2 linked regions of the Caldimonas brevitalea genome follow. The protein of the gene in region 2 interacts with the protein of the main gene of each other region in a pairwise test. Links are inferred from orthologs where the notes say so. Each region holds a gene or a part of one and is shown on either strand. Other genes may lie near its edges. The genes, in order: dnaE and dnaQ.

Region 1 (10,927 bases), 660 kb from region 2 along the record:
TGAAGGAAGGCGACGAAGTCACCGCCCTGATCATCAACATCGACCGCAAGACCCGCGGCCTGCAGTTGTCGATCAAGGCCAAGGACAACGCCGAGCAGCAAGAAGCGCTGCAGCGCCTGTCGGCCGAGAACCGCGAGAACGCCGGCACCACCAGCCTGGGCGCGCTGCTCAAGGCCAAGCTGAGCGACCAGCAGAACAACGGCTGATCCAGCCCGCGTTCCGACTGATCATCCGACGCCCCGATCCCGCTCAGGATTCATGACCCGATCCGATCTCGTGAACCAGCTGGCCGAACGTTTCGGCCAGCTCACCCACCGCGATACCGAGTTCGCGGTCAAGACCATCCTGGATGCGATGTCCGACGCTCTCGCGCGCGGGCACCGCATCGAGATCCGGGGCTTCGGCAGTTTCTCGATCAATCGCCGCCCGCCGCGGGTGGGGCGCAACCCCCGCTCCGGCGAGCAGGTGATCATTCCCGAAAAGCTCGTCCCCCACTTCAAGCCGGGCAAGGCCCTGCGTGAAGCGGTCGACGCACGCACCGCCCCCGAGGCTGAATCAGCCGAACCGGATGACGCAGCATCTGCTGCATCGGTAGACAAGGCTGCCGCCTGAGCGGCCACCGAGCCCGGCATCCACGATGCCCCTACACGGCTGCGCACGGCCTGACGCCGTGTGTCGCACCTCGACGAGGCGACGCGGGTCGCAGCTAGAATCGCTGCGATGCGAGCCCTGCTCTGGCTCTTCCGAGCCGCCATCTTCTTTCTGCTCTTCGCTTTCGCGCTGAACAATCAGCACGAAGCGCTCCTCCACTGGTTCTTCGGCTACGAGTCGCGCGCCCCGATGGTATTCATCGTGCTGGCAGCGTTTGCGCTCGGCTGCGCCTTCGGCGTGCTGGCGATGGTGCCGAGTTGGTGGCGCCATCGGCGCGCCGCCCGCAGCACCCCGCTGCCCACGCCTGCCGAAACGCCGGCGGCCACGGCGCCGGTGGTCGTCGAGGAAGCCCTGCCGCTGATGCACCCCCCGCGCGATGGACTTTGATTTCCAGTGGCTGCTGCTCGGCCTGCCGCTGGCCTTCGCGCTCGGCTGGCTTGCGTCGCGCATCGATGTGCGACAACTGCGCTCGGCGGAACGCGAGTCGCCCAAGGCGTACTTCAAAGGGCTGAACCTGCTGCTGAACGAACAGCAGGACAAGGCCATCGATGCCTTCATCGAGGCGGTCCAGCACGACCCCGACACCTCCGACCTGCACTTCGCGCTCGGCAATCTGTTTCGCCGGCGCGGTGAGTACGAGCGGGCGGTCCGGGTGCACGAGCATCTGCTCGGGCGGGCCGACCTGCCGCGCGAAGAGCGCGAGCGGGCGCAGTTCGCACTCGCCCAGGACTTTCTCAAGGCGGGTCTGTTCGACCGGGCAGAGATGGCCTACCAGGCGCTCGAAGGCTCGGCCTTCCGCACCGACGCCTGGCTGGCCCTGCTGACCTTGTACGAGCGCTCACGCGACTGGGGCAAGGCGATCGACGTGGCGCGCAAGCTCGAAGCGGCCGGCGCCGGATCGTTCTCGAGCCGCATCGCGCACTGCTGGTGCGAGATCGCCCTCGACGCCGACGCGCGCGCCGATGCCGCAGCGGCCGAAGAGGCCTTGCGTGAAGCACGCCGCGTGGCCCCTCAGGCGCCCCGCCCGGTGGTGCTGGCCGGCCACCGCCTGGCCCGCCAGGGCCGTCACGCCGAAGCGCTGGAGATGTGGCACGAATTGATGACCGCCAACCCGGCGGCATTTGCACTCGTGGCCCAGGACTATGCCGCCTCGGCGCTGGCCTTGCAGCAGCCGGAGCTGGCGAAGGAACGCCTCAAGGCCCTCTACGAGCGGGCCCCGTCGGTCGACCTGCTGGCCGCCTTGCGGCAACTGGAAGACGACCCGCGCATGCGCCGCCACGCCATCGCGCAGCATCTGTCCAAACACCCCTCGATGGCCTCGGCCCTGCACCTGCTCGACGAGAGCACTGTGCAGGGACAGGCGTTGTCGCCGGCCGAGCTGCAGCACCTGCAGCAGGTGCTGGCGCATTCGGCCAAACCCTTGCAGCGCTACCGCTGTGCCGCGTGCGGCTTCGAGGCCTCGCACTACTTCTGGCAATGCCCGGGCTGCCACACCTGGGACAGCTATCCGCCGCGGCGCATCGAAGACTACTGACGCCGGGGGCCAGAGGCCCTGCGCACGCGCGAGCACAAGAAGCGTGTTCGCCATGCGCTCCCTCCCGCCGCCTTTCATGCCGTTTCAGGGTCGCCTCTGACGGTAGTGCTTGACAGCCTGTGCATTCCTCCCGCTGACCTGCTTGACAGGCGACGCTTCCACCTCCCCGTCCTAGACTGCGTGCAGCTTGTCAGAAGCGTCTGGCAAGCGCCACACAACACCTCGGGAGGAAACGCATGCTGAAGAAGATTGTTCTGGTCCTGCTCACCTGTCTGGCCACCGCGGCCTCCGCCGCCGTCGATGCGAACAAGGCCGATCAAGCCCAGCTCGAAAGCATCAAGGGCGTCGGCGCGTCGCTGTCGACGCGCATCATGACCGAGCGCAAGAACGGCCCCTACAAGAACTGGGACGACTTGATCTCGCGGGTCCAAGGGGTCGGCAAAGGAAGCGCCGCACGCTTGTCGAAAGAGGGGCTGACCGTCAACGGTGCGCCCTACAGCGACGCGGTTCCGCAGACCAAGAACGACGACAAGGCGGCCCCGAAACCGGCCGCCCCCAAAGCAGCACCGAAGCCGTAAGAGCCGCTCAGTTCGACTGAGCCGCCACGGCAGTGAGTACGCCCCGGGTCCCGGGGCGTACTTTTTGATGCTGCAGACGAAGCGGCCGGCTCCGGGCGCCAACCGGTCATAGCCGGTTCAGCGGAGCGCCTTCGTACCGAGTTGGGTTGAGACCAGCCGCAGGTTCACGAGGGCGCCCCGGCGTAACGGCGGGGCCGCCACAGGCACTACCTACCACTTCGCGTTTCGAGCCAACTCCAGCGCGTATTCAGGGAACCACTGTCCGGCTTCCGGGCCTCCGTTGGCCGGACCATCCGAATCGCCTGGCACCTTGATGTAGAGATAACCGTCGACCAGGGGATGTGCGACCGACAACGTCGGCCGCTCGCCGAGCGCCCGTCCTGGGGGGTTGGCCCACTCATTGTTGGGGGCCGGACCGTTGCCGTTGCGGCTCGTATCGATGACGAAATGCTTGCCATCGACCAGCTTCGAAATGCTCTCGCCATAGCGGACGTTCTCCGCTGTCCAGTGAAAGTTGGAGACGTTCAGCGCAAAGCCGTTGGCCTTGTCGATCCCGCCCTGGCGCAAACGTGCGGCCATGACCTCGGCGGTTTTCCAGCTGGGATTGCCCGCATCGAGATAGACCTGCAACTGCGGATGCTGACGCAGAATGAGCACGGCCTCGCGCAGCATTTCGAGGCGATCGGCCTGTTGCGCTGCGGTCAATTGATCCAGCTGTGCCAGCGCATCGGGCTCGACCACCACCACCGCGGGGCGGTTGCCAAGGCCTGCTGCCACAGCCCGCACCCAATTCAAATAGGCCGCCTTGTCCGCCTCGCCACCCGAGGAATAGCCGCCTGCGTCGCGCAGAGGAATGTTGTAGAGGACCACCGTCCCCACCCGCCCCGCACGTGTCGCCGCTTCGATGTAGCGATTCGCTTCGCCCTGTACGTCGGCGAACCAACCGCCGATCCATAGCGCCACCGGTTGCGCTGCCATCTTGTCCATCTGCGCTGCGTCGGCCGGCCGAGTGGTGCGCCAAGCGTCAGCCTGCACTTTGGCCTTGTTTTCCGGGTTGACGTAGAGCGGCTTGCCGTACAAGGGCTTCGAGATGGGTGCAGGCGTTGGTGCGGGTGCGGGTGCGGGTGCGGGAGCCGGAGCCGGAGCCGGAGCCGGAGCCGGAGCCGGAGCCGGAGCCGGAGCCGGGGCAGGTGCAGGTGCAGGTGCAGGTGCTGGTGCTGGTGCAGGTGCAGCCCCCGTATAGATGTCGAAGCTGGTGCGCCCGATCTCCGCTCCATTCGAAACGGCATAGGCCACATAGGTGATGCGGTAAGGACCGCTGCCCTTCCAGTTCCAGTCGGCGACATTCACCAGCGCTTCCTTGTGCGGCGCATCGGTCTGCGAGTCACGCATCTCATGCTCTTGCACGCGACTGAAGTCGTTGTCCACCACCCAGTACATCTTGTAGGCATTCAGGCCCCAGCCCTCGACCACTCCTTTGAATGGCAGCGATCCGGACACGCGCGACCCTTGCACCGGCCACCAAGTTCTCACCTCGGGGCCATCCGCGCTGGCCGCCTTGTAGATGTTGAAGCTGAGCCGGCCGATCTCGCTGCCGTTCAACTCCGAGGCGATGTAGGTGATCGTGTAGGGGCCGTTGCCGCGCCATGACCACCGATCGATGTTGACGGTGGCCTGCTTGTGAGGCCCCCCGTCCCAAGAATTCCGCATCTCTTGTTGCTGCACATTGGAGAAGTCGTTGTCGACCACCCAATGAAGGCGGTAGGAGTCCAGCGCTCGATCGCGGATCAGTCCTTTGAAGGGCTGGTCGCCCGAGATCGCCTTGCCCTCCGTGGGCCACCACGAGATGAGCGAGCTGATGTATTGCTGCTGCTCAGCCTCTTTCTGAGCAGTGCGCCCCGCCTCTTGCGCGCTGCTCGCGCTGGCGGGGCCCGCGGCGTCCGTCGTGTTGCTTCCCCCACCACAGGCGGTCAGCCCGGTGGCGGCGCTCGCGATCAATGTCAGGGTGCGGTAGTTCAGGGTGCGATAGCGTCGCATGACGATCTCTGCCAAGTTGGGTGGGGGCCTCGCGGGCTGAATGCCAACGCGGCGGTCGTGCGAACGCTTGATGAGCAGCCTCGCGGAAGGCCGAGTATCGAAGTCCCTCCAAACGAGATCAACTACGGCTTTTCGGTTGCAAGGCGCTGCACACGTTCCAACTTGTACAGCTGTGCATCATCGCCGGGAGGCACTTGTCGGCACGCGAGCAAGAATCAAGTGATCGCCAACGCGACAGCTCTGCGGCGAGGCTGGTGGTGTGTGGGGTGCCGGGAAGGCAAGCCGGCGACGCGCCGCCCTCAGGCCCGGACCTCGATCTGGCCGCTCCCTGCGTCGGCCGTTCGGGCCTGCCAGCCGAAGAAGCGGATGACTTCGTCGCGTCGCGCCAGCGTGTCGTCTCGCCCCAGCGCCATCAGCTCGCGCGTGTAGTCGGATTCGAACAGCAGATAGCTGGCCAATGCGGCGCCGCGGGCGTCGCCGGGCACACTGGTCACGCCCAGGGCGCGCAGCATGGTGCGGATCGGCAGCGGCAATGCCGCCACATGGCGGCCGGCGATGTCGTCCAGGCGCTGGCTCGGGGCGATCACCAGCACGTCGAGCGGACGCAGCGACGTGCGGCTGCGCAGCTCAGGCGGCATCAGCGACAGGGTGTGGTTGATACGTTGCAGCCGCTCCACATCGACCGCCAGCGCATCGAGGAAGATGTTGGACAACGCATGTCCGGCGATCTGCGCCAGGTTGGGATAGTCCTGCGACACGATGCGGCGCCCCGGCGGCTCGTGCAAGCGCCCGGCCCCCACCACCAGGATGCGCTGCGCGCCGAGATGTACCGCAGGCGAAATCGGCGCTGCCTGACGCATCGAGCCGTCGCCAAAAAACTCGCGCGCGCCGGCCAACGGCAGCGGCACCGCGGGAAACACGAAGGGAATGGCCGACGAGGCGAGCAGATGCTCACGCGTGATACGGTCGCGGACCGCGAGGCGCTGGGAACGGGTCCACGGCAGGATGTCGTCGCTGCTCTGGTAGAAGGTGACGTGTTGCCCGGACGAGTAGCTGGAGGCCGTGACGGCAAGGGCCTGCAAGTGGCCCTCGTCCATCAGACCATCGAGCCGCTCGAACGGGATCATCTCGTCGAGCAGTGTCGCCAGCGGCGTGTTGTCGAGCAAGGAACGCGGCCGCGCCCGCCGCCACCGGGCGATCACCCACCCGAGCGACAGCATCGACAACCAGCGCGCCCCGCTGCGCATCACGCCCACCGAGTCGGCCCGGTAGACCTGTTCGGCACGGAAGTTCGACCACACCTCTCGCAGGTTGTGCACCGCGCCGAGGAAGTTGTCGGCCTTGCATGCCAGCGCGGAGCCGATGATGGCGCCCGCCGAGGTGCCGGCGATGATCGGGAAAGGATTGCCGCGGTCGTGGGCACCGCAGTCGCGGCAGATGTCGGCAATGGCTTCGAGCACGCCGACCTGATACGCCGCACGGGCACCGCCGCCCATCAGCACCAGTCCCGTGTTGGTGTGGTTGTGCATGGCCGGCCTTCAGCAGCAACAGAGGTGGAGCGTCGCGCTACGCCCTTCAGTCGTGCTTGTGATGTCCGTGTTTGTGATGACCGTGTTTGTGGCCGTGATGGCCGTGGTCATGCCCGCCGCGTCCGTGATCATCACCGCCGCGGCCATGACCGCGGTCGTGGTCGCGATCATGATCCCGATCGCGGTGGTGATGATGGTGGTGCCCACCGTGGTGCTGGCGGTAGCGATCGTAGTCTTTCACGAAGTAGACCGGCGTGCCGCACGCGTCGTACTTCCTGCAGTGCTTGCCCCAGTTCTTGGCATGCCCGGGGGGCACGTGCATGTAGATCGGCTGTGGCGCCACCCGGGGGCGCTGGATGATCACCGGCTGCGCGTAGATCACCGGCGGCGGCGGCGCATGGCCGATGTCGATGCGGCCGTACAGGCCCGGCTGGCTGACGCTCACCGACACACCGACATCCGTCGCTCCAGCCACGCCGGCGGCACCGGCCAGGAAGAGAACGACGAGGGCTGATCTTGCTTTCATAAAGGCTCCCGGGAAGGGCACCGGTCTGTGACGGCGGCCCTGCATGACTCTGGAAGCCCAGATCTTAGTGCCCCGGCGCGCTCGGAAAGGGAACAGTTTCCACAATCGGACACCTCACCCTGCCAAGCGGCGCGAGAAGCACGAATCCGTCACAACCGCGGCGCCGGTTCCTCGTACACCACGCTCGCCACCCCGGCCTGGGCATCCTGGCGCCACCGCAGCAGCGCTTCGTCAGTGGGGTAGAAACGCGCGTCCTCGCCCAGGTCGAGCTCGCCGTAAGCCATCGCCCGGTGCAGCAGCAACCGCACCGTCAGGCCCTGCAGCAGTTCCCCGTGCTCGGTCGCCGTGCGCTTGGGCGGAAACTGCCGCACCAGCTCGGCCACCGGCGGTGTCGTGCCGTTGACCGCGACACGGAGGTATTTGCCGAAACGGCAGCGTGCGCTGGTCAGGTCCCAGACCTGCTGCACGTTGAGCCGCAGGCCACCCGAAAAGCGGTCGGGCTGCACCTTGCCCTGCACCACCAGCAGTTCGTCGTCGCGGAACAGCTCGCGGTTGGCGTCGAGCAGCTCTTCGTTGGCCACCGCCTCGATCACCTCGCTCTTGTCGTCGAGCTTGAAGATCGCGACGCGACCCCGCTGGCCGTTGACCACGCGCAAGTCGCTGACGATGCCCACCAGCAGCTGCGGCTCGCGGCTGTCGATCAGGTCGGCGATCTTGCGCTTGGCGAACTGGCGCACCTCGGGCTCGTATTCGTCGAACAGATGGCCCGACAGGTAGAAGCCGATGGCGATCTTCTCGAACCCCAGCCGTTCCTTGATGCTCCACTCTGCGGCGGCGACCAATTCGGGCTCCTGCGCTGACGACGCATGCGAATCGCCGAAGTCGAACAAGCCGCCCTGGTCGGCATTGGCTGCCTGCGCGTCGGCATATTCAAACGCCAGCGGGATGCTCGCGACCAGCGCCGCGCGGTTCGGCTCCATTGCGTCGAACGCGCCGGCCTTGATCAGCGCCTCGACCGTGCGCTTGTTGATGCGGCTGCGGTCGACGCGCGCGCAGAAGTCGAACAGGCTTTTGAACGCCCCACCCTCCTCGCGCGCCTGCACGATGGCTTCGATCGCGCTTTGGCCGGTGCCCTTGACCGCACCCAGACCGTAGCGCACCACCTTGTCGGCCACCGGCTCGAAGCGGTAGGTGCCGGTGTTGACGTTGGGCGGCTCGAAGCGGATGCCGAGCTGCACCGCGTCGTCGTAGAAGATCTTCAGCTTGTCGGTGTCGTCGAGCGCGACGCTCATGTTGGCCGCGACGAATTCGGCCAGGTAGTGCACCTTGAGCCAGGCCGTGTGATAGGCCAGCAGCGCATAAGCGGCGGCGTGCGACTTGTTGAAGCCGTAGCCGGCGAACTTCTCCATCAAGTCGAAGATCTCGTTGGCGAGGTCCGGACCGATGCCGTTCTTGGCCGCACCCTCGGCGAAGATCAGCCGGTGCTTGGCCATCTCTTCGGCCTTCTTCTTGCCCATCGCGCGGCGCAGCAAGTCGGCGCCGCCGAGCGAATAGCCGCCCAGCCGCTGGGCGACCTGCATCACCTGCTCCTGGTAGACCATGATGCCGTAGGTCTCCTCCAGCACTTCCTTCATCAAGGGGTGCGGGTAGGCCACTTCTTCGCGGCCGTGCTTGCGGGCACAGAAGCTGGGGATCAGGTCCATCGGGCCCGGGCGGTACAAGGCGACCAGCGCGATGATGTCCTCGAACACGCTGGGCTTGGCGTCGCGCAACATGCCCTGCATGCCGCGGCTTTCCAGCTGGAACACGGCCACCGTCTTGCCTTCGGACAACAGCTGGTACGACGCCCGGTCGTCCAGCGGGATGGTCTCGAACGCGAAATCGCGTTGGTCCGGATGGCGCTTGACGATGAATTCCTTCGCCGTCTCCAAAATGGTCAACGTCGCCAGCCCCAAGAAGTCGAACTTGACCAGGCCGATCGATTCGACGTCGTCCTTGTCGTACTGCGACACCGCCGAGTCGCTGCCCGGCTGCATGTAGAGCGGGCAGAAGTCGGTGATCTTGCCCGGGGCGATCAGCACGCCCCCGGCGTGCATGCCGATGTTGCGCACCATACCCTCGACCCGCTCGGCCAGCGCCAGCAGTTCGGCCACCTCTTCTTCGTTCTTCTCGCGCTCCTCGATCTCGGGCGCTTCCTTGCGCGCATAGATGATGCCGCTGTCGGGCTTGTCGCCCGGCCGCTTGAGCGTGACCGTCTTGCCCGGCGGGGCGGGGATCAGCTTGGCGATCCCGTCCACATGGCCGTAGCCCATGCCGAGCACGCGACCCACGTCGCGCAAGGCGGCCTTGGCCGCCATCGTGCCGAAGGTGGCGATCTGCGAGACCGCCTCGCGACCGTACTTCTCCTTCACGTAGTCGATCACGCGGTCGCGGTTGGCCTGGCAGAAGTCGATGTCGAAGTCGGGCATCGACACCCGTTCGGGGTTCAAAAAGCGCTCGAACAGCAGGTTGTAGCGCAGCGGGTCGAGGTCGGTGATCTTGAGCGCATAGGCCACCAGCGAGCCGGCGCCGGAGCCCCGGCCCGGCCCCACCGGGCAACCGTTGTTCTTGGCCCAGTTGATGAAGTCGGCCACGATCAGGAAGTAGCCGGGGAAGCCCATCTTCAAGATCGTGTTGATCTCGAAGTCGAGCCGCTCCACGTACCGCGGCATTTCCTGCTCACGCTTGGCGGGGTCGGGAAACAGCAGCTCCATCCGCTCCTTCAGCCCCTCGTGCGAGGCGTAGCGGAAGTACTCCTCCATCGGCAGGCGTCGGCCGTCGACCTCGGGCGTCGGGAAGTCGGGCAGCTGCGGTTTGCCGAGCACCAGCGTCAGGCTGCAGCGCTTGGCGATCTCGACGGTGTTGGCGAGCGCCGACGGAATGTCGGCGAACAAGGCCTCCATGTCGGCCTGCGGCTTGAAGTACTGCTCCCGGGTGAAGCGCTTGACGCGCCGCGGATTGGTCAGCGTTTCGCCTTCGGCGATGCACACCCGCGCTTCGTGCGCGTCGAAATCGTCAGGGGTCTGGAACTGCACCGGGTGGGTCGCCACCACCGGCAGCCCCAACTCGGCGGCCAACGGCACTGCGGCGCGGACATGGGCCTCGTTGCCGGGCTGCCCAAAACGTTGCAGTTCGATGTAGAAGCGTTGCGGAAACAGGCCGGCGAGACGCCGCGCCAGCGCTTCGGCGCGTTTCGGGTCACGCGCCATCAACGCCTGGCCCACGGCCCCCTGCTCGCCGCCCGACAGCGCGATCAAGCCGCCGCCCAGCGCCTCCAGCCACTCCCACCTGAGGCAGGCCTGGGCGCGGTTGACGTTCTGCGTCCAGCCCCGCGCCAGCAGCTCGCACAGGTTCAGATAGCCTTGCTTGTCCTGGATCAGCAGCAGCAATCGGCTGGGCAGCTTGTCGCCGGAGCCGGGCTCCGGCTCCAGCCAGACATCGGCGCCGATCACCGGCTTCACCCCCTTGCCGCGCGCTTCCTTGTAGAACTTGATCGCGCCGAACAGATTGTTCAGGTCGGTGATTGCCAGGGCGACTTGTTGGTCGGCGGCGGCAGCGGCCACCAGCTCGTCGATGCGCAAGGTGCCGTCCACCACCGAGAACTCGGTGTGGGTGCGTAGGTGTACGAAGGCCATGCCGGGATTTTAGGAGGCGACCTCCCTAAAATCGCCGGCGTGACTGACGTTCTGAACATTTCCGCCTATAAGTTCGTGACCCTGCCGGATGCTGCGGCGTTGCGCGAGAGCATCCACTCACGCGCGGCAGCGTTGGGCTTGAAGGGCACCGTGCTGCTGGCCGAAGAAGGCCTCAACCTGTTCCTTGCCGGCCCCGTCGACGGTGTGCGCGACTTCGTCTCGTGGTTGCGCGAGGACACACGTTTTGCCGACCTGGCACCCAAGGAGAGCTGGTCGGCCGAGGTGCCCTTTCGCAAGCTGCTGGTCAAGGTCAAGCGCGAGATCATCCGCATGAACCACCCGACCATCCGGCCGCAGGCCGGCCGCGCGCCGGCGGTCGACCCGCGCACGCTGGCCCG
Region 2 (15,869 bases):
CGAGTTCCATGCGCAAACGGCTGACCTCGTCGGCCAGCGCCGACATGCGGGCGAAGTAGTCCTGGTTGGACATGCCCGAGACGCCGAAATTGCGCAGCTTGAAGTCCTTGAGCCGGTTCTCCGCCTCGATCAGCTTGCCTTCGTATTCTTCGATCTGCTCGTCGATGAAACGGCTGGCCTCCTGCGAGTCGCGCTTCTTGCCGCCGATGCTCGCCTCGACGAACAGGTTGACGAGGTTTTCGACCACCCGGTGCGCCCGCTCGCCTTCGGTGTCGCGGTAGCTGATGGTGTAGAGGTTGCCGCCGCCGCTCGGCGTCACGCGGATCTTGGTCATCAAGGAGTTGATGACCCGCTCGCGCTGGCTGCCTTCAGGCGGCATCAGGCCGATGTCGCGGTTGTCCACCAGCTTCTCGACGTTGGGGCGCGAGACGAGCGTGCGTGCCAGCATGCGCACCTGCTGGTCGATGTCGGGCTGGAACGCCAGGCCGGCCATCAGCGGCTTGAGCACCGTCTGCGTGTCGACGTAGATCTGGGCCGTCGCCTCGTAGCGGTCTTTCACGATGAAGACGATGGCCCCGCCCAGCACGGCGGCCAGCCACGCCACACCCAGCGCGATCCAGCGGCGTTGCCAAACGTCGTACAGCACGCCGGCGGCCTGGCGGACAAACTCGTTCATAAAGTCTCGGACCTCGTTCCTGTAGGCCACCCTCTCGCGGGTGCGCCAGCGGCGGCCGGGCGGCAACGCACCCGGCGGGCATCAACGACACGGAGCCCGGCCCGCTTATGCAGCGCCAGGCCGGGCGGCACTCGCAAGGACGGCGTGCTCAGAACCAGCTTTGCGGGACGATGATGATGTCGCCCGGCTTGATGTCGGCATTGGCGGAGATGTCGCCACGTTTGAGCAGGTCCTTGAGGCGCAGGCTGAATTGCTTGCCACCTTCGGAGCCCCGCACCAGCACCGCGCCGTTGCCGTTGGCGAAATCGGTCAGGCCGCCGACCTGGATCATCACGTCGAGCACCGTCATGTTTTCCCGGTAGGGCACGGCTTGCGGCCGCGTCGCTTCACCGACGATGCGGATCTGCTCCGAGAACGTGCCCTGGAAGTTGCTGACGACCACCGTCACCACCGGCTCGCGCACGTATTTGCCGAGCGCTTTCTCGATGTCGCGTGCCAGGTCCTTGGGGTTGCGCCCCGCGGCCTTCACGTCTTCGACCAGCGGCGTCGAGATGTAGCCGTCGGGACGCACCGTGACCGAGGTCGACAGCTCGGGGTTGCGCCACACGACGATGTTGAGCGTGTCGAGCGCGCCGATCAGGTAACGATGGTCGGACGTCTGCGCCTTGGTCGGCGCAGGCGGATACGAGGCGGTGGTGCTGCAGGCGGCCAACACGGCCGCGGCGGCAAGACTGCAACCGGCACGCAACAGGCGCCCGGCGGCGCGCTTGCTCATCAAGGACATCTTGTGCTCCTCACTCCCACTATGTAGCCGGCGCAGCAGGCACCGGCCTTTTGATTGGTTCAGTGCGCGCCTTCGCGGAACAGCACCACGCTCACGGTCTCGATCAGCACCAGCAGGTCGAGGAACAGCGAGTTGTTCTTCACATAGTACAAATCGTACTGGTGCTTTTTGCGCGCGTCATCCACGGAAGCGCCGTAACGGTAGCGGATCTGGGCCCAGCCGGTCACGCCGGGTTTGACGCTGTGGCGCAGGTCATAGAACGGGATCTGCTCTTGCAGTTCCGCGACGAAGCTGGGCCGCTCGGGCCGCGGGCCCACCATGCTCATCTCGCCGCGCAGCACGCTCAGCAGCTGCGGCAGCTCGTCGATGCGGGTCTTGCGGATGAAGGCGCCCACGCGCGTGATGCGCGAGTCGTTCTGCGTGGCCCAACGCGCCACACCATCTTTCTCGGCGTCGGTGCGCATGCTGCGGAACTTCAAGCACATGAACGAACGGCCACCGAGGCCGACACGCTCCTGCCGATAGATGATGGGGCCGGGACTGTCGAGGCGAATCAGCAGCGCCGTCAGCAGCATCACCGGCGCAGTGATGACGAGCAGCAGCGACGACGTGACGACGTCGAACACACGCTTGGCCGCCCGGCGCGCCGGGCCTTGCACGAAGCCCTGGCTGTAGATCAGCCAGCTGGCCTTGAGGCTGTCGATCGGCACCTCGGCCTTGGCACGTTCGTAGAAGCCCGCCAGGTCGAGCACCGGCGTGCCGCGGATGCGGCAGGCCAGCAACTGGTCGACCGGAATGCCGCCGCCGCGCTGCTCACGCACGGCAACGATGATCTCGTCGACATCGTTCTGCCGCACCACCTCTTCGATCGACAGGCTGCGCGAGAACACTTTGTCGCCCGAGACGGCGGCCGGCCCTTCGGTCGACGTCGGGTAGAAGCCGACCACCTTGCGCTCGATCCGCCGCAAGGCACTCAGGTCTTGCGCGACGCTCTGCGCTTCGGCCCCGGTGCCGACGATCAGCACGCGCGGGGCACCGATGGCCCGCTGCATCAGGAACACCGCCACCCGCACCATCACGAGACCCACCAGCAGGTAGAGCATGACGAAGCCGGCCACATAGCCGGCAGACGGGCCGTTGGCGACCTCGCTGATCAGCAGATAGATGATGTAGGCACCGATCAGCAGGGCGAGCAAGGCGCGCCGCAGGATGGTGCCCAGACCCATCGGTGTGGACCCTTGTCGGTAGAGACCGACGAAGGAGTACAGCAGCAGCATCGCCAGTGCGAAGCCGGCGGCCAGCCAAACGATGTTGGACTGCGCCACCACTTGCACATGCTGACCCGGCACCAGGTGAATGGCCGACGCGATGAAAAGCGCGGCCAGAAAACACAACAAGCTGTCCGCAAACAGCTCGAGTAATGTCGACAAAGCGACGTGATGATGAAATACGCGGAACACCCTCATTCTGTCCTCCCCAGTTGCTCCCTCGACCGAACGACAGCGGGCGGTAAGCTCGTGAAACTCTTGAAACTCATTCTCCACATCCGTGAATTCCGCACAATCCTCTAAGTAGGTGCTGCGGCCCCCTTGAGTAAGGGGTGGTCCAGCGCGTGTCGGTGAACACTTCGTCTGGGACACGTGGAGAGCAGGTCATTGAAGGGTGACCTACGGGCCGGGGAGCAGGCCCTCACGATGCGACCGGCGTTGCGTTACCTCGAGGTTACATTGAGGCGCGATGCGGCTTGGGCGTCGTGTGAGCGTGATTATGGCAAAGCTGCCAGCTCTTAGGCCGCTCGTGAACCCTGAGGTAGGTCATGCGACTGCAGGCGCGACGAGCACCCGCTGGTGGTGTCCGTCGCGTCCCTCGCATCAGGCTCGCAACATACCCTCGACGTTGCGCGCTCACCACTCCACCGTCTTCACCCACGTCAGATCACCGATACGCCGCAAGGGCACGACGAAGGTTTCGCGCTTTTCCTGCGGTGTGTTCTCACGCGTGACGACGCTCAACGAGACCGTGATGACCGGCCGCTGCCGCGTCGTCTCGTCGAAGTGGTAGCCGGCTTCTCCGAAGTTGCCCCAGTAGTTGACGTACAGGTGGTAGCGACCCTTGCGTGGCGCCGACAGCGAAAACATCTCGGGACCGGCGCCGTCGACGCTGTCGACGTCCAGCCCGCCGCCGCCTTGCAACACAGGCGCCGCCCAGAACGCATGCTGGCCATCGGGCGTCACCACATGCATGTCGATCTCGGCCTGTGGGTCGTCCCAGCTGGCAATGACGCGCAGCGCCGCCTTGGGGCCGTTGCCGCGCGTTTCGTAGAACTGCAGGCGCTTGGCCACACCGCCGTCCGGCCGGCGCACCTCGATCGAGTTGGAGCCGGGGCCGAAGGCGTAGGGCCGCACGAAGCGGCCGTCATCCCCGGCATACAACGGCATCGGATTGCCGTTGACGACGAGTTGGTGGGGCGAGCGCCGGTCGCGTCCTTGCGCTGTGGCGAGTCGGCCCTGGATCAAGGTCCGGTGCTTCTGGGCGCCACGGTCGATGAGGTTGTGCGGATAAGCCACCGCTGGGCGCTCGTCGTCTTCCAGCAGGCCGGCCGCGTGCCAGCCGCCGCGCGGGCCCTGCAGGTCCACCTCGGCAGCGACGGCACCTGTGACGCTGGCGAGCCAACAGGCGGCGACCAGCGCACCGGCTTTACAGGACGCTGAAGCTCGCCACATGTTGAAGGTCTCCGGTGGAGCGCAGGGGCACGCGGAACACGCGCTGGGTTTCGGACGCGGTGCCTTCGCCGCTGATCACGGCCACCTGGGCCATCGTGGTCGACCGGCCGCCCTCGCCCCCGCCGTAGTAATTGACATAGACGTGCCAGGTGCCGCGCTCGGGACGCGTGGCGGCAAAGATCTCGGGCCCGTAGCCGGTGGTCACGTCGACGTCGAGGGCGCCACCGCCGTCGATGACACGTTGGGCGTAGTAGGCATGGGCACCGCGCGGCGTGATGACGTGCAGGTCGACATCCGTGCCGGGCGTGTCCCAGCTGAGCAGCACGCGCAAGCGCGGCCGGGCGCCGGTGCCGGCGTCGATGAACTGGGTCCGTTTGACACCGTGCGGGCCGCGCACTTCGACACTGTTGGAGCCGCCGCTGAAGGCATAGGGCCGCTGGAAGCCACCGGCCTCATCGGTTTCGAGTGGCATCGCGACACCGTTGACGACCAAGGTGGCCGGGGCGGCCTTCGCGTGGCCGTCGATGTGTCCCTTGATCTGGGCCAGTGCCGAGGTGTCGGCCCGCGTCGCGACACGCGACGCCGGGTAGTGCACCTCTTGCAGAAACGCTGCGGACGGGTCGCCGCCGGTGCGCCAACCGCCGCGGGGCAGCTCGAGTGTGACCGACTGCTGGGCCGGTGCCGCAGCCGGACCGAGTGCCATGGCCAGCGCCATCGCAGGAATGAACATGTACTTCATGAAGCGCCTTCGTCGTCGAGGCCGAGCAGCCGGCGTGCGAGCCGCTCGATGAAAGATTCATCGGCGCTGCGCGGATGGCCGGAGAACGCGAGGTGCAGATATTCGTGCGTCAGCGTCAGGCGTTCCTCCAGCGACTGCACACCGCTCACGTACAGCCGGCCGGCAGCGCGCAGCGCGTGCGGGCGGCCCCCGGCCAGCCGGCACACCCGCACCTGCGCCGGCGGCGCGTAGCCCGGTTCACCGGCCAACATGCGCTGCCACACGGCGCGCCGGGTGGTCAGCCAATGTTCGGCCAGCGGCAATGCTTCGCAGCTGCTGCCCGCCGCACCGGCGCGTGCCGTCAACGCGGCCTGTGGATAGGCATGACGCAGCAGCTCGTCGAAGCGCTCGCCGGCTTCGGCAGCCCGCACACTGTCGGCCCACGACATGACGTTGGGCGCCGCCTGGCTGCTGTGGTAGCGGCCCTCCGCGCCTTTGAGCACCAGGCCGGCGGTGTAGGTCGCGGCCGCACGCGCGCCGCGGCTCGGCGGCCTCGGCGCGACCCGCTGCAAGGCGCTGCTGTCGGCAATCGCCAGGCAGCCCGCGTCCGGCCGCCCGCGCGCCAGCACGTAGGTGCGCGCAGCGACGGCCAGGGCCTGGGCGGCGGCCGCCGGTTCGGCACGGCCCTCGCGCTCGACGACACGCGCGACATAGTCCTCGAGTGTCAGCCGGCCTTCGAGCCGCACCCGCCCGTCGTCGCCGCGCGACCAGCGCAAGTCACGACGGCTTTCGATCGAGAGCCGTTGTCCGTTGGCGAACTGCACCCGGTAGTGCCCCGCCGGCAGCACACCCTGCTGCGACGGCTCGGGATGCAGCCGTGCGATCGGGTAGCGGCTGAAGTAGTCGACCCGGACACAGGTGGCATCGCTTGCGTCAGTGGCGACCTGCCCCAAGGACGGCGCCGCTCGCAGCCCCTCGCCGTCGAGATGCTGCAACACGCGCGCCGCCCAGGTCGGCAGCACTTGGGCACTGGTACCGCGAGCCGCCATCCAGATCGGCGTGCCCTCGCCCGTCCAACCCGACGCGCCGGCCCAGCGCTGGCCTTGGCCGCCGGCCTCCTCGCGGGCCATGGTGAAGGTCTTGACGCGCAAGCGGCTGCCAACCTGCCCCAACACGGCGCGCCCCGGGCCCTGCAGCCAATAGCCCAGCAGGTCGTCTTGCGCCTGCTGTCGCACCGGTGCGGGCCACTGGCCCAACCACGACAACCAGTCGCGCAGCGGGACACGCTGATGCTCATCCAGATGCCGGCCTTGTTGCAGGGCGGCCATCGAGGGGGGCAAGGCGCCCAAAGCACCGCCCGGCGGCAGCCGGTCCCACTGCACCCGCGTGGCGTCGAAGTACAGGCCGCACGAGCGCCAGAGGGCTGTGCCGCGGCCGATCTGCTGGCCAGGGTTGCAGCAATACACCTCGTCGGGTCTGCCGCCCTGGCAGCGGTACTCCGGCTCGCGCGCGGCGCCCTCGGCCAGACGTGCATACGACACCAGCTTCCACAGGCTGCCCAACGCCACGCCCGACGTGGGCCCGAGATCTTCCACACGCGTGGTGCTGGCGCTGCCATCGGCGCGCAGCGTGACCGCCTGCACTTCACCGGCGGCGTCCAGCCACGCGAGCTGCAGTTCGCCCGGCCCGGGTTCGCGGGCGTGAGCGGCGCTCAGCAGCGCGCCGGCCAGCAGCGCTGCCGTGGCCACACGCCACACGCCGGCGAACGGCGCGTGGTCAGTTCGAACATGGTTGCGCCTCATCGCCGCACCCCATCTGCCCTCACCGCACCTGCCAGGCGTAACCACCGCCTTCGGCCGCCTCGACGGCCTGCGCGCGCGGCTGGTACACCCGCCACAGCCGCGCCGCGGGAAGCTGGAACCTGCCCTGCTGTGCAAACCGCACCAGGTGGCGGAACACGCGGCTTTCGCCGGCCGGCAGGCTGTCGACCGGCAAGCTGTAGCCGAGCGAGGTGGCCTCGGCGATCGCGCGGTCCAAGGCGGCCGGTTCGGCGCCGCCGGACTTCAGCCGAATACCCCAGGTGCTGGGCTCGAGGCTTGCGCCGGGTGGCAGCGCGAGCTCGGCCAGCGCGAACGACAGCGTCTGCTTCGAGACCACGGTCACTTCGTCGAGGTACAACTCGCGGCTCGACAGGGCGTCGCCCGGCTTCACCAGCACCGGCTCGAAAGAGGCTCCCTGCGGTTGCAGGCGATAGAGCCGGCGCTGCAGTTGCGCCGGCAGCGTGTTGCGCGGTGAGGTGACGCGGCCCTGCAGTCGTACCGACAGCATCAGCGGTTGCGCCGTCGGCTGGGCCCACTCGACGGCGGTGGGCAGCTCGCGTCCTGCGGGCACCCACTCGCTCTGGCCGCTGGCCGATGCACGCGCCGTCCAGCCCGCCTTGGGCGCGTCGGCCGGTGCTTCGGCGCGCAAGCTCAGCCCGCTGGTGTGGGACAGCACGATCAAGGCCAGGGTTCGGTCGAGGCCGGCATCGGCCTGGCTCGCGCGGGCCAGGGCGGCAGCGAGGGCGTCGCCTTGTGCGGGGCGCCGCCCGGACCACACCAGCAGCGCCTGCGACAGCATCGCCTCGGAGGTCTCGAGCCGCGCATAGGCCGCTTCGAGCCCGGCCGACACCGCGGGGGGCAGTTCCTTGCGGTGCGCTCGGGCCAGTTGCGCTGTGACCACCAAGGCGAGATCGCGCCCGGCCGTGGCGTCGGTGAACCAGTGGCCGCCGGCCACACGGCGAGGCGGTGCGACGGTCGGCGATGAAGCCGCGCTCGCAGCAGTCGGTGCAGCTGACGCCTCGCTCTCGCCCTGCGCCAGTTCGGCCAGCAGGCCTTCGGTCATGGTCGCCGTCGGCAGGCCCATGCGGTGCATCAGCCACAGCGCCCAGGCCCGCTGCGCGAGTGGCTCCTGCCCTCCCTTCTCGCTGTAGATGTCGAGCAGACGCTCCCAGTGCGCCGCCGGCAGCTCCATGCCGAGCGCGCGGGTCGCGAGGTGGTCGGCGTGGTAGGCATAGGCGCTCCAGAACGCGCTGTCGGCGCTACTGCCCTGCCCCCACCAGCCGAACACCGCATTCGGGCCCGCCAGCGCGGCCAGCCGCAGCCGCGCGGCATACAAACGCTGGCGCAGCGGCGAGTGTGGCGGCACGTCGGCCGACAGGCTTTGCAGCGCCAGCGCCAAGGGCACGATGCGGCTGGCGGTGTGTTCGACACCGTCATGCGGCTGCTCGATCAGGCCGTCGGCCACGTGGGTCCACGCCGCCACGCCAGTGGGCAGCACGCGCAGGCGTACGCCGGTGGCGTCGGCCGGCAGGGCCAGCGGGGTCGACGTGCTGCCTGCGGGCACCGGCACCATCAGCTCCTGCTCGCCGCGCCACTCGCGCGGGACCACCGACAGCCGGGTGGTCAGCGTGTCGACTCGCTCGCTGCCGTGGTGCACATCGAGCGTGACCTCGGTCGAGGCCTTGAGGGGCGGCAGGTCGAGTGCGACGAAGGTTGCGCCGGGGGCGGCATCGAGCTCGCGCACCAGCGGTGCCGCGCCGGGCATGCCGAGGCTGAGTTTGAGGGCGCGGCGTTCGCGGGTCTGGTTGAACACGGCCACCGTGGCCTGCGGACGGTCGCCCTCGCGCGCCCAAGTCGGTGCCGTCCACTTCGCGAAGTACGGCTGGTCGGACAGGAAGAAGGCGCGCCGTTCGCCCACCAGGCCGTCGGCGTCACCGAGGCCGTAGCCCTTGGCGGTGATGCGCCAGCGGGTGAGCGCGTCCGGCACCTTGAAGCGCACCTGGGCACGCCCGTTGGCGTCGGTGCGCACGGTCGGCTCGAAGTAGGCGGTGTCGCGTTCGTCACGTCGCGGCCGCTCGAGCAGTTTGACGCCGCGCTCGTGGCGCTGGCCGGCGATCGACGCGGCGGTCCGGGCGTCGTAGGCCTCGTCGAACGAGATGAACGACAGGCTGGACTGCGTGCGCACGTTGTTGCGCCGCAGGTGGTAGAAGAACTCCTGCAGGCTGGGCGCCAGCTCGGGCTGCAGCGCATACACCATCTCGTCGACGGCGCCGATGCTCAGCACCGCCGCCGCGGGCTTGCCGGCGGCGTCGCGCGTGGTGATCTCGAGCACCACCGTCTCGCCCGGTCGGTAGCTCTCGCGGTCGGTGCGCAGCGTCACCTGCAGCGCCGGCTGCTCGACCACCACGCCGGCATTCTGGAAGCCGTATTCATGGCCGTGCACATAGGCCACCGAGAAGCTGATGTTGGGCGCATGGTCGGCCTTCACCTGCAGCGTGGCCTCCCATTGACGCTCGTTGAGCCGGCGCACGTTCGCCACGCCTTGTGGCGCCAGCAAACGGCCATAGTGCTCGACACGGTCCCGCTCGAGCGTCACGAGGGCATCTTCGACCGGCACCGGGAAGGTGATCAGCGCGCGCGCCGTGTCGCCGGGCCGGTAGCGCGGCTTGTCGAGCACGATCTCGATCGCGCCTTGCGGCGGCTTCAGCTCGCCGCCGGACACCCAGAACGGTGCGGCGCCGAGCAGACGCTGTTGCTCGTCACGCAGCTCGACGGTGTAGGAGCCGGGCCGTTCCAGCTTCAACGTCAGTTGCTGCGCGTCGGGCGCCAGCGTGCCTTGCGTGCGGGTCTGGCTTTCCTGGTGGATGGCCAGCCAGGCGGTCGGCTTGCTCGGCTGGGCGGCGCCGTCGTCGTCGGGCTTCAGGCTCCAGGTCACCGTCTCGGCGGGGGCTGCGTAGCGCCGCTGCGGTTGCAGCGTCCAGGCGCTGGCCGCCCGCTCGATCAGGATCTCGCGCGTCGCCTTGACACGCTGCGCGGCGCCGTCGCTCGCGAGCACGCTGAGCACCAAGCGACTGGGCTCCTTGGCGGGCGGCAACTCGAACGCCGCCACGCCGTCGGCATCGGTGTGCAGCTCTTTGTCGTTGGCGATCTGCAGGGGGAACAAGCCACCGTAGAGCAGATCGCATTCGACCATCGTCAACACCTGCGCGCGCGCGCTCAAACGCAAACTGGCCTTGGCGACGGGCTTGCCGTCGGGATAGGCCAGCCGGATGCGGCCGCTGATCTTCTCGCCGGTCTTGAAGCTGGCCTGGGCCGGCTCCACCAGCACCTCGAAGTGCGGCTTGACGTAGGGCGCGACACGGAAGGCGGCGCTGTAGCTGTCCTCGCCGCGGGTCAGCACGATCTCGTAGCCGCCGGCCGGCGCATTGGCGGGCAGCCGCAAGCGGGCGGCGGCACCGTCTTGCGGGTGGTAGGCCAGGCGCTCACGGTGCACCAGGGCACCGGTCGCATCCATCACCTGCAGCTCGACCGGAGCCGCCGGCAAGGCCGTGGAGCGCGTGGCCGAGGTGAACTCGCGGCCGTAGAGGCGGATGTTCACCTCGTCGCCCGGGCGGTAGAGCGGCCGGTCGGTGTAGGCGTAGAGCTTGGCGTTGTAGATCTCGCTGTCGTAGTAGAAGTTTTCGGTGACGAACACACCGCCTTGCGCATCGACGCCGAAGGCGTAGCTGGTCTGCGGCACCGCATGGTCGAGCGCCAGCACGCCGTGCGCGTCGGTACGGCCGGAGCCGAGCACACCTGCCAGGTCGGTCCAGACCACCTCGGCCTGCGCCGGCCGGCCATCGGCCCGCTGTGCGGTCCAGATCAGGAACTGGCGGCCCGAGGTCTTGGTGACGGCCACCGTGTCGGACACGAACAGCAGCGTCACGGCGCGGTGGCGGCCCACCGCGGCTTCGACGACGTACAGCCCGGGCTGCTGACGGCCGAGCGGGATGTAGACGTTGCCTTCCTCGGGCGGGCGGAACTCGCTCGACGAGCCGCTGAGCTTGAGATCGGACGGCGGTGCGATCGGCTTTGCGGCCGCCACCGGGTAGCGCATGCGCTGCACCTCGGCGAGACCTGGCAGGGAGCGGTAGGCGCTGGTGTAGGTGTAGGCCGTGGGCTTGCCGATGTCGGGCGAGGTCTTGAGCTGCGGCGCCTGCTCGGTGACCTTGACGCGCAACTCACCCTTGAAGAGGTTCTGCCAGATCTGCCGGGCGCGCAACCACCAGCGGTCCCACAGATAGCTCAGCGTGTTCGCCAGGCCTTCGGGCCGCGCAGCGGCCTTCAGATCGATGCGGTGCAGGTTGCGCTGCTGGCGCAAAAACTCGAGGGGCCGCTCGACCCGGTAGAGCGCGATGTCGGCGCCGCCGGCGTGTTCGACCTCGGCGAGTTGTTCGCCCGTCACCTCCAGCCGCACGCGGGCTTCGTCGCTGCTCGCGAAGCTGGTGTCGGTCAGCAGGAAAAACGGCACGCCGCGCGGCGGCATGTAGCCCGTGTCTTCGTCGTCGGCGAGGGCGGCGCCCGTCGCCAGCAGGCTGCACAGGGCGGCAAGCAGCAGAGCCAACAGCGCCGTGTCGTAGCGCAGCGCCGGGCGCGTCGAGCGGCGGGAGATAGCGTAGATGGAGATCATGCGAGTCGACACTCAGTGCGACAGAAAACCGAAGCGGAACAATCCCGCGAAATTGCGGTTGTGCTCGAGCGGACGCCAGCGTGTATCGGGCATCGCCAACAACTGCTCCCAGCGCAGCCGGCGCAGGCCGTTGTCGCCGGGCTGCGGTTCGGCGCCGGTGTGGTAGGCGATGTGCCGGCCGGTCCACACCATCAGGTGCTGGTCGTCGCCCTGGTCGAAGAACAACAGGTCGCCCGGGAGCGCGGTGGTGCGCTGGCGACCGACATGGCGGGTGTTGTGCTGCACGATGGCGATCGCCGGGGCATACGCCCCAGCGTCGCCCTCGGGCAGTTGCCAGGCTCGCGCCCAGCCGCGTTGGTCGTCGGCCAGGTTCAACTCGGGCGGTCGGGGACGCTGCCGGTTCCAGCCCATGGCCTGCAGCCAGGTGGACGTGTGCGGGCGCATGGCCTCGGCCACCGCGAAACGGACCAGTCCCGCGCAATCGCGGTGCACCCAGCGCGGCGATGGGCGCGACACCTGGTTGTCGACCAGTGCGACGAACCAGCGCCGGAACGCCATCGACTGCTCGGCATCGAGCGGGCGCAGCGTGGAGCGGCTGGCGGCATAGGCCGGGCGCGTCAGCAGCGCCGTGGCGCAGCTGCCGGCCATCGTGAGCAGCGCACGGCGGCGCGAGCCATCGGCCAGCGTCATGGCGTCGCCTTCGCCGCTGGCTGAGGGCCCGCAGCACGCGCCGCCGCGGCTTCGCGATGGACGGCGAGGGGCACCCACTGGGTTCGGTCGGCGGGTTGCACGGCGATCGGCAGGCCGACCTGCAGCGTGCCGAGCCGCGCCACGGCCTGCAGCCGGGGTGTCAGCAGCTCGCGCGCGACGCGGTTGAAGGTGGGCGCTGCAGCCGCTTTCAGGGTGCGCCAGCTCTCGGTCTCGAGCACACCGGCCAGACGGGCGCCGTCGGCGAACAGCACCGGGACGGCGCCATCGACCGGCGTGTCGGACAGGGCCGGGTAGGTCTTGGCGGCCACCGCGAGCGTGTGCTCGACCGCGCGCAGGTCGGTCGACGCGACCAGCAAGGAGCCCAGGCGCGCGACCGCGACGACGTTGGCCCGTTGCCCACCTTGCGAGACGGCGCCGTGTTCATGCGCCACGCGGCGCGTCCACAGGCGTGCGCCGTTGGGCTGCTTCAAGGTTTGGGTGCGCACGGCGCTGGCGGATTCGCTGTCTGCCGCCGCGCGCTTGTTCTCGTCGTCCTCGTCGGCCGCGGCTTGTTTGGCAGGGTCCGCAGTGGCCTGCTGCAGCACGCGTGCGAGTGTCTCGTCGTGGCGCGTCTCCGCCCCTTCTCGCAAGCGCAGCGCCAGCATCGGCGCGAACAAGCCGCCTTGCGGGCCCCAGCACAAGCCGGCCACCGGCAGCAGGTCGGCCGCCAGTGCGCTGCCCGCCTTGCCGCCGAGCATTTCGAGCATCGGCTCGGCGCGCGACACGTCGATCGGGAGGCTGGCGCACAGCGCACTCGACCTCGGCAGCGTACGCCACAGTTGTGCCGCACCACGACCCCACTGCTCGAGCGCCGCACCCGTGGCCTGCGCGGCGAGCGACCACTGGCCGCGGGCATCGAGGTCGAGGCGCACAGCTTTCAGATCGGGGAAGAAGTGCTGGTAGCCGAAGGACAGGAAGGAAGTCTTCGCCGCGATCTGCTGTGCCACGTCACCGCGCGCGCCGAGATCGAAGTCGCGCGCGAACGGCGAGACGGCGCCCGGCTCGGTGGCGATCGCGTCGGCCAACACCCCGGCGGCGCGCCGCGACAGCCCGCCGTCCGCCTCGAGCAACAACCCGGGATCGGAGGCCACCAGCGTGCGCCCGCCTTGCGAGACGAACAGCCAGGTGGTGCGTGCGTTGAGCTTGACGGCGTAGACCGTGCTCTTGGCCCCGAAGCCGGAGCCGAGTTCGCCGGCCACACTCAACTGCTTGTCGGGCAAGCCGACCTTGGCCAGTTGCAGCACGGCCTCGGCGGCGAGGTTGTGCTCGAGCAGCAACACGAAATGACTCGGCCGGCCTTTGCCGTCCCGCCACAGCGCAAGCTCGGCCGGCGCGTCGAGCACGGCAGCGATCAAACGATCGCTCCAGCTGAGTTGGTGGTCATAGGCCAGCCGTTTGAGGGTGCCGAGCAACGACAGCCGGGTCGGGTGGTCTTCGTAGTAGTGCACGAAGTCCTCGGTGAGGACGTCGCGCAGCAGCGGCGCGGCCACCAGGTCCTTCGACAACGCGCCCAGCCGGGCCGAGCGCACCAGCAGGTCGGGTTGGCCGAGGTCGACGTCGAGCGCGTTGTAGCGGCCGGCGAACCGGCCCCGGGTGAGCGCCGCCGCTGCGAGCGCGACCACCACGACGCCCACGGCCAAGCCCGCGAGCCAACGCGTTTTGCGATTCACGAGATTCCCTCTTCCGACCGTTCTGGCTTGATGTTGTGTGTCGCCCGCTGTGCGCAGGCTGGCGCGCAGCATACCTGCTCGGCGTGGGCAGCGCCCTCCCCTTTGTGGAGGATGCGACCGTTCAAATTAGGGAGTCGGTGGCCGACGCCCGGCACCTGGTCCGGCAGGGCGCGCGGGGTCGGATCGGCGCAAGCCGGAGCAAGAGATAAGAGGTCGCAAGAAACGACGAAACCCTCGCAAGGAGGGTTTCGTCATTCTTCTTTTTTGGTGGGCGGTGCAGGGTTCGAACCTGCGACCCCTGCCGTGTGAAGGCAGTGCTCTACCGCTGAGCTAACCGCCCGAATCGGGTGTCGATCGGGCTTCGGCCACTGCGACCTTCGGTGTGAAGGGCGCTGCAATCGAGAAGCCGCGATTATGACACAAGATTCCGCCAGAGTGTTTTGCCGCTCGAAGATTTGTCGAGCTCGGCCAACACCGATTCATGCGAACCCACCTCCGCTTCAGTGGCGAGCAATACCGGCAACTGGAACTGGCTCAGGTCGACACGCTCGATCACCAGGTCGCCGCTGCCGCCCTCGTCGTCTTCGATGACCAGCGACTCCTGGCCGCGCGTCATCTGGATGTAGACCTCGGCCAACAGCCCCGCGTCGAGCAAGGCGCCGTGCAGCGTGCGGTTGGAGTTGTCGACTTCCAGCCGCTTGCACAACGCGTCCAGCGAGTTGGACTTGCCGGGGAACATCTCGCGCGCCATCAACAGGCTGTCGGTCACCGAGCCGACATGCTCGATGAACTTGGGGCGGCCCAGGCGGCGCAGCTCGGCATCGAGGAAGCCGATGTCGAAACTGGCGTTGTGGATGATGATCTCGGCGCCGGCCAGGTACTCGAGCAGTTCGTCGGCCACCGCGCTGAACAAGGGCTTGTCGGCGAGGAACTCGTCGGTCAGGCCGTGCACCTTGACCGCGTCTTCATGGCTGGACCGCTCAGGGTTCAGGTAGAAGTGCTTGTTCTGGCCGGTCAGGCGCCGGTTGACCATCTCCACACAGCCGATCTCGATGATGCGGTCGCCCGCCTCGGGGCTCAGGCCGGTGGTTTCGGTGTCGAGGAAGATCTGTCGGGTCATGCCACGATTATCGTGAAGCGCTCGGTCCTTGCCGCGCGCTCAGTGGTTCTCTTTGGCGTGGTTGATCGAGTACTTGGGAATCTCGATCGTCACGTTGCGCTGCGCCAGGATGGCTTGGCACGACAAACGCGATTGCGGCTCGAGGCCCCAGGCGCGGTCGAGCATGTCCTCCTCGCCCTCTTCGGGTTCGTTGAGCGAGTCGTAGCCCTCTCGCACCACCACATGGCAGGTGGTGCAGGCGCAGCTCATTTCGCAGGCGTGCTCGATCTTGATGTCGTGGTCGAGCAAGGCCTCGCAGATCGAGGTACCAATGGGCGCCTCGATCTCGGCGCCCTGCGGGGCGTATTCGGGGTGGGGCAGGATCTTGATGATGGGCATGGCGGACTCGGGCCTCTGATACGGGCCGGTTCAGACCTCTTCGACGCTACGGCCGGACAAAGCCTGCCGGATGCTGCGGTTCATGCGTTCGGCCGCAAACGCTTCGGTGCCCTTGGCCAGGCGTTCGATCGCTGCCTCGATCACCGTGTGGTCGTCTTGCTGCATGACCGCGGCGAGTTCTTCGAGCAGTTGGTCGATGCGGTGGTGCTCGGGCGGTGACAGCAGGTCGGCGTCGCGTTCCAGCGCCACCTTGGTGGCGAGCAGCAGGCGCTCGGCTTCCACGCGTGCTTCGCGCAAGGCGCGCAGCTTCATGTCGCTTTCGGCGGTGCTGAAGCCCTCTTGCAGCATGCGGGCAATCTCGTCGTCGCTCAGGCCGTAGCTCGGCTTGACGGTGACCGCCGCTTCGACGCCGGAGCTTTCCTCGCGTGCCGACACGTTCAACAGGCCATCGGCGTCGACCTGGAAGGTGACGCGGATGCGGGCCGCGCCGGCCGCCATCGGCGGGATGCCGCGCAATTCGAAGCGTGCCAGCGAGCGGCAATCGCTGACCAGCTCGCGCTC

Evidence for each region.
Region 1: the proteins of dnaQ (region 2) and dnaE interact in binary tests that used the Escherichia coli proteins (3 or more experiments, as listed by UniProt). The link is inferred for Caldimonas brevitalea from one-to-one orthologs.

The regions. Positions count from the first base shown.
Region 1 is NZ_CP011371.1:4,458,367-4,469,293, forward strand. Bases 6,805-10,927 are described here. They hold dnaE (DNA polymerase III subunit alpha), read right to left. Parts: upstream 10,530-10,927; coding sequence 7,005-10,529; downstream 6,805-7,004. Other genes in these bases: AAW51_RS31235 (hypothetical protein), read left to right, coding at 6,805-6,843; AAW51_RS18650 (sulfurtransferase), read left to right, coding at 10,569-10,927. In the rest of the region: rpsA (30S ribosomal protein S1), read left to right, coding at 1-206; AAW51_RS18610 (integration host factor subunit beta), read left to right, coding at 259-612; AAW51_RS18615 (LapA family protein), read left to right, coding at 721-1,038; lipopolysaccharide assembly protein LapB, read left to right, coding at 1,028-2,185; AAW51_RS18625 (ComEA family DNA-binding protein), read left to right, coding at 2,422-2,763; AAW51_RS29355 (glycoside hydrolase family 6 protein), read right to left, coding at 2,974-4,800; AAW51_RS18635 (patatin-like phospholipase family protein), read right to left, coding at 5,100-6,329; more of AAW51_RS31235, read left to right, coding at 6,391-6,804. UniProt on the Escherichia coli protein: DNA polymerase III is a complex, multichain enzyme responsible for most of the replicative synthesis in bacteria. This DNA polymerase also exhibits 3' to 5' exonuclease activity. The alpha chain is the DNA polymerase catalytic subunit.
Region 2 is NZ_CP011371.1:3,794,303-3,810,171, forward strand. The notes cover bases 13,077-15,869. They hold dnaQ (DNA polymerase III subunit epsilon), read right to left. Parts: upstream 14,931-15,869; coding sequence 14,223-14,930; downstream 13,077-14,222. Other genes in these bases: AAW51_RS16090 (DUF2138 family protein), read right to left, coding at 13,077-13,810; fdx (ISC system 2Fe-2S type ferredoxin), read right to left, coding at 14,970-15,308; hscA (Fe-S protein assembly chaperone HscA), read right to left, coding at 15,339-15,869. Also shown: AAW51_RS16050 (XrtA system polysaccharide chain length determinant), read right to left, coding at 1-676; AAW51_RS16055 (XrtA/PEP-CTERM system exopolysaccharide export protein), read right to left, coding at 825-1,460; AAW51_RS16060 (TIGR03013 family XrtA/PEP-CTERM system glycosyltransferase), read right to left, coding at 1,520-2,890; AAW51_RS16065 (YfaP family protein), read right to left, coding at 3,365-4,183; AAW51_RS16070 (YfaP family protein), read right to left, coding at 4,158-4,922; AAW51_RS16075 (YfaQ family protein), read right to left, coding at 4,919-6,703; AAW51_RS16080 (MG2 domain-containing protein), read right to left, coding at 6,723-11,390; AAW51_RS16085 (DUF1175 family protein), read right to left, coding at 11,403-12,080; more of AAW51_RS16090, read right to left, coding at 12,077-13,076. UniProt on the Escherichia coli protein: DNA polymerase III is a complex, multichain enzyme responsible for most of the replicative synthesis in bacteria. The epsilon subunit contain the editing function and is a proofreading 3'-5' exonuclease.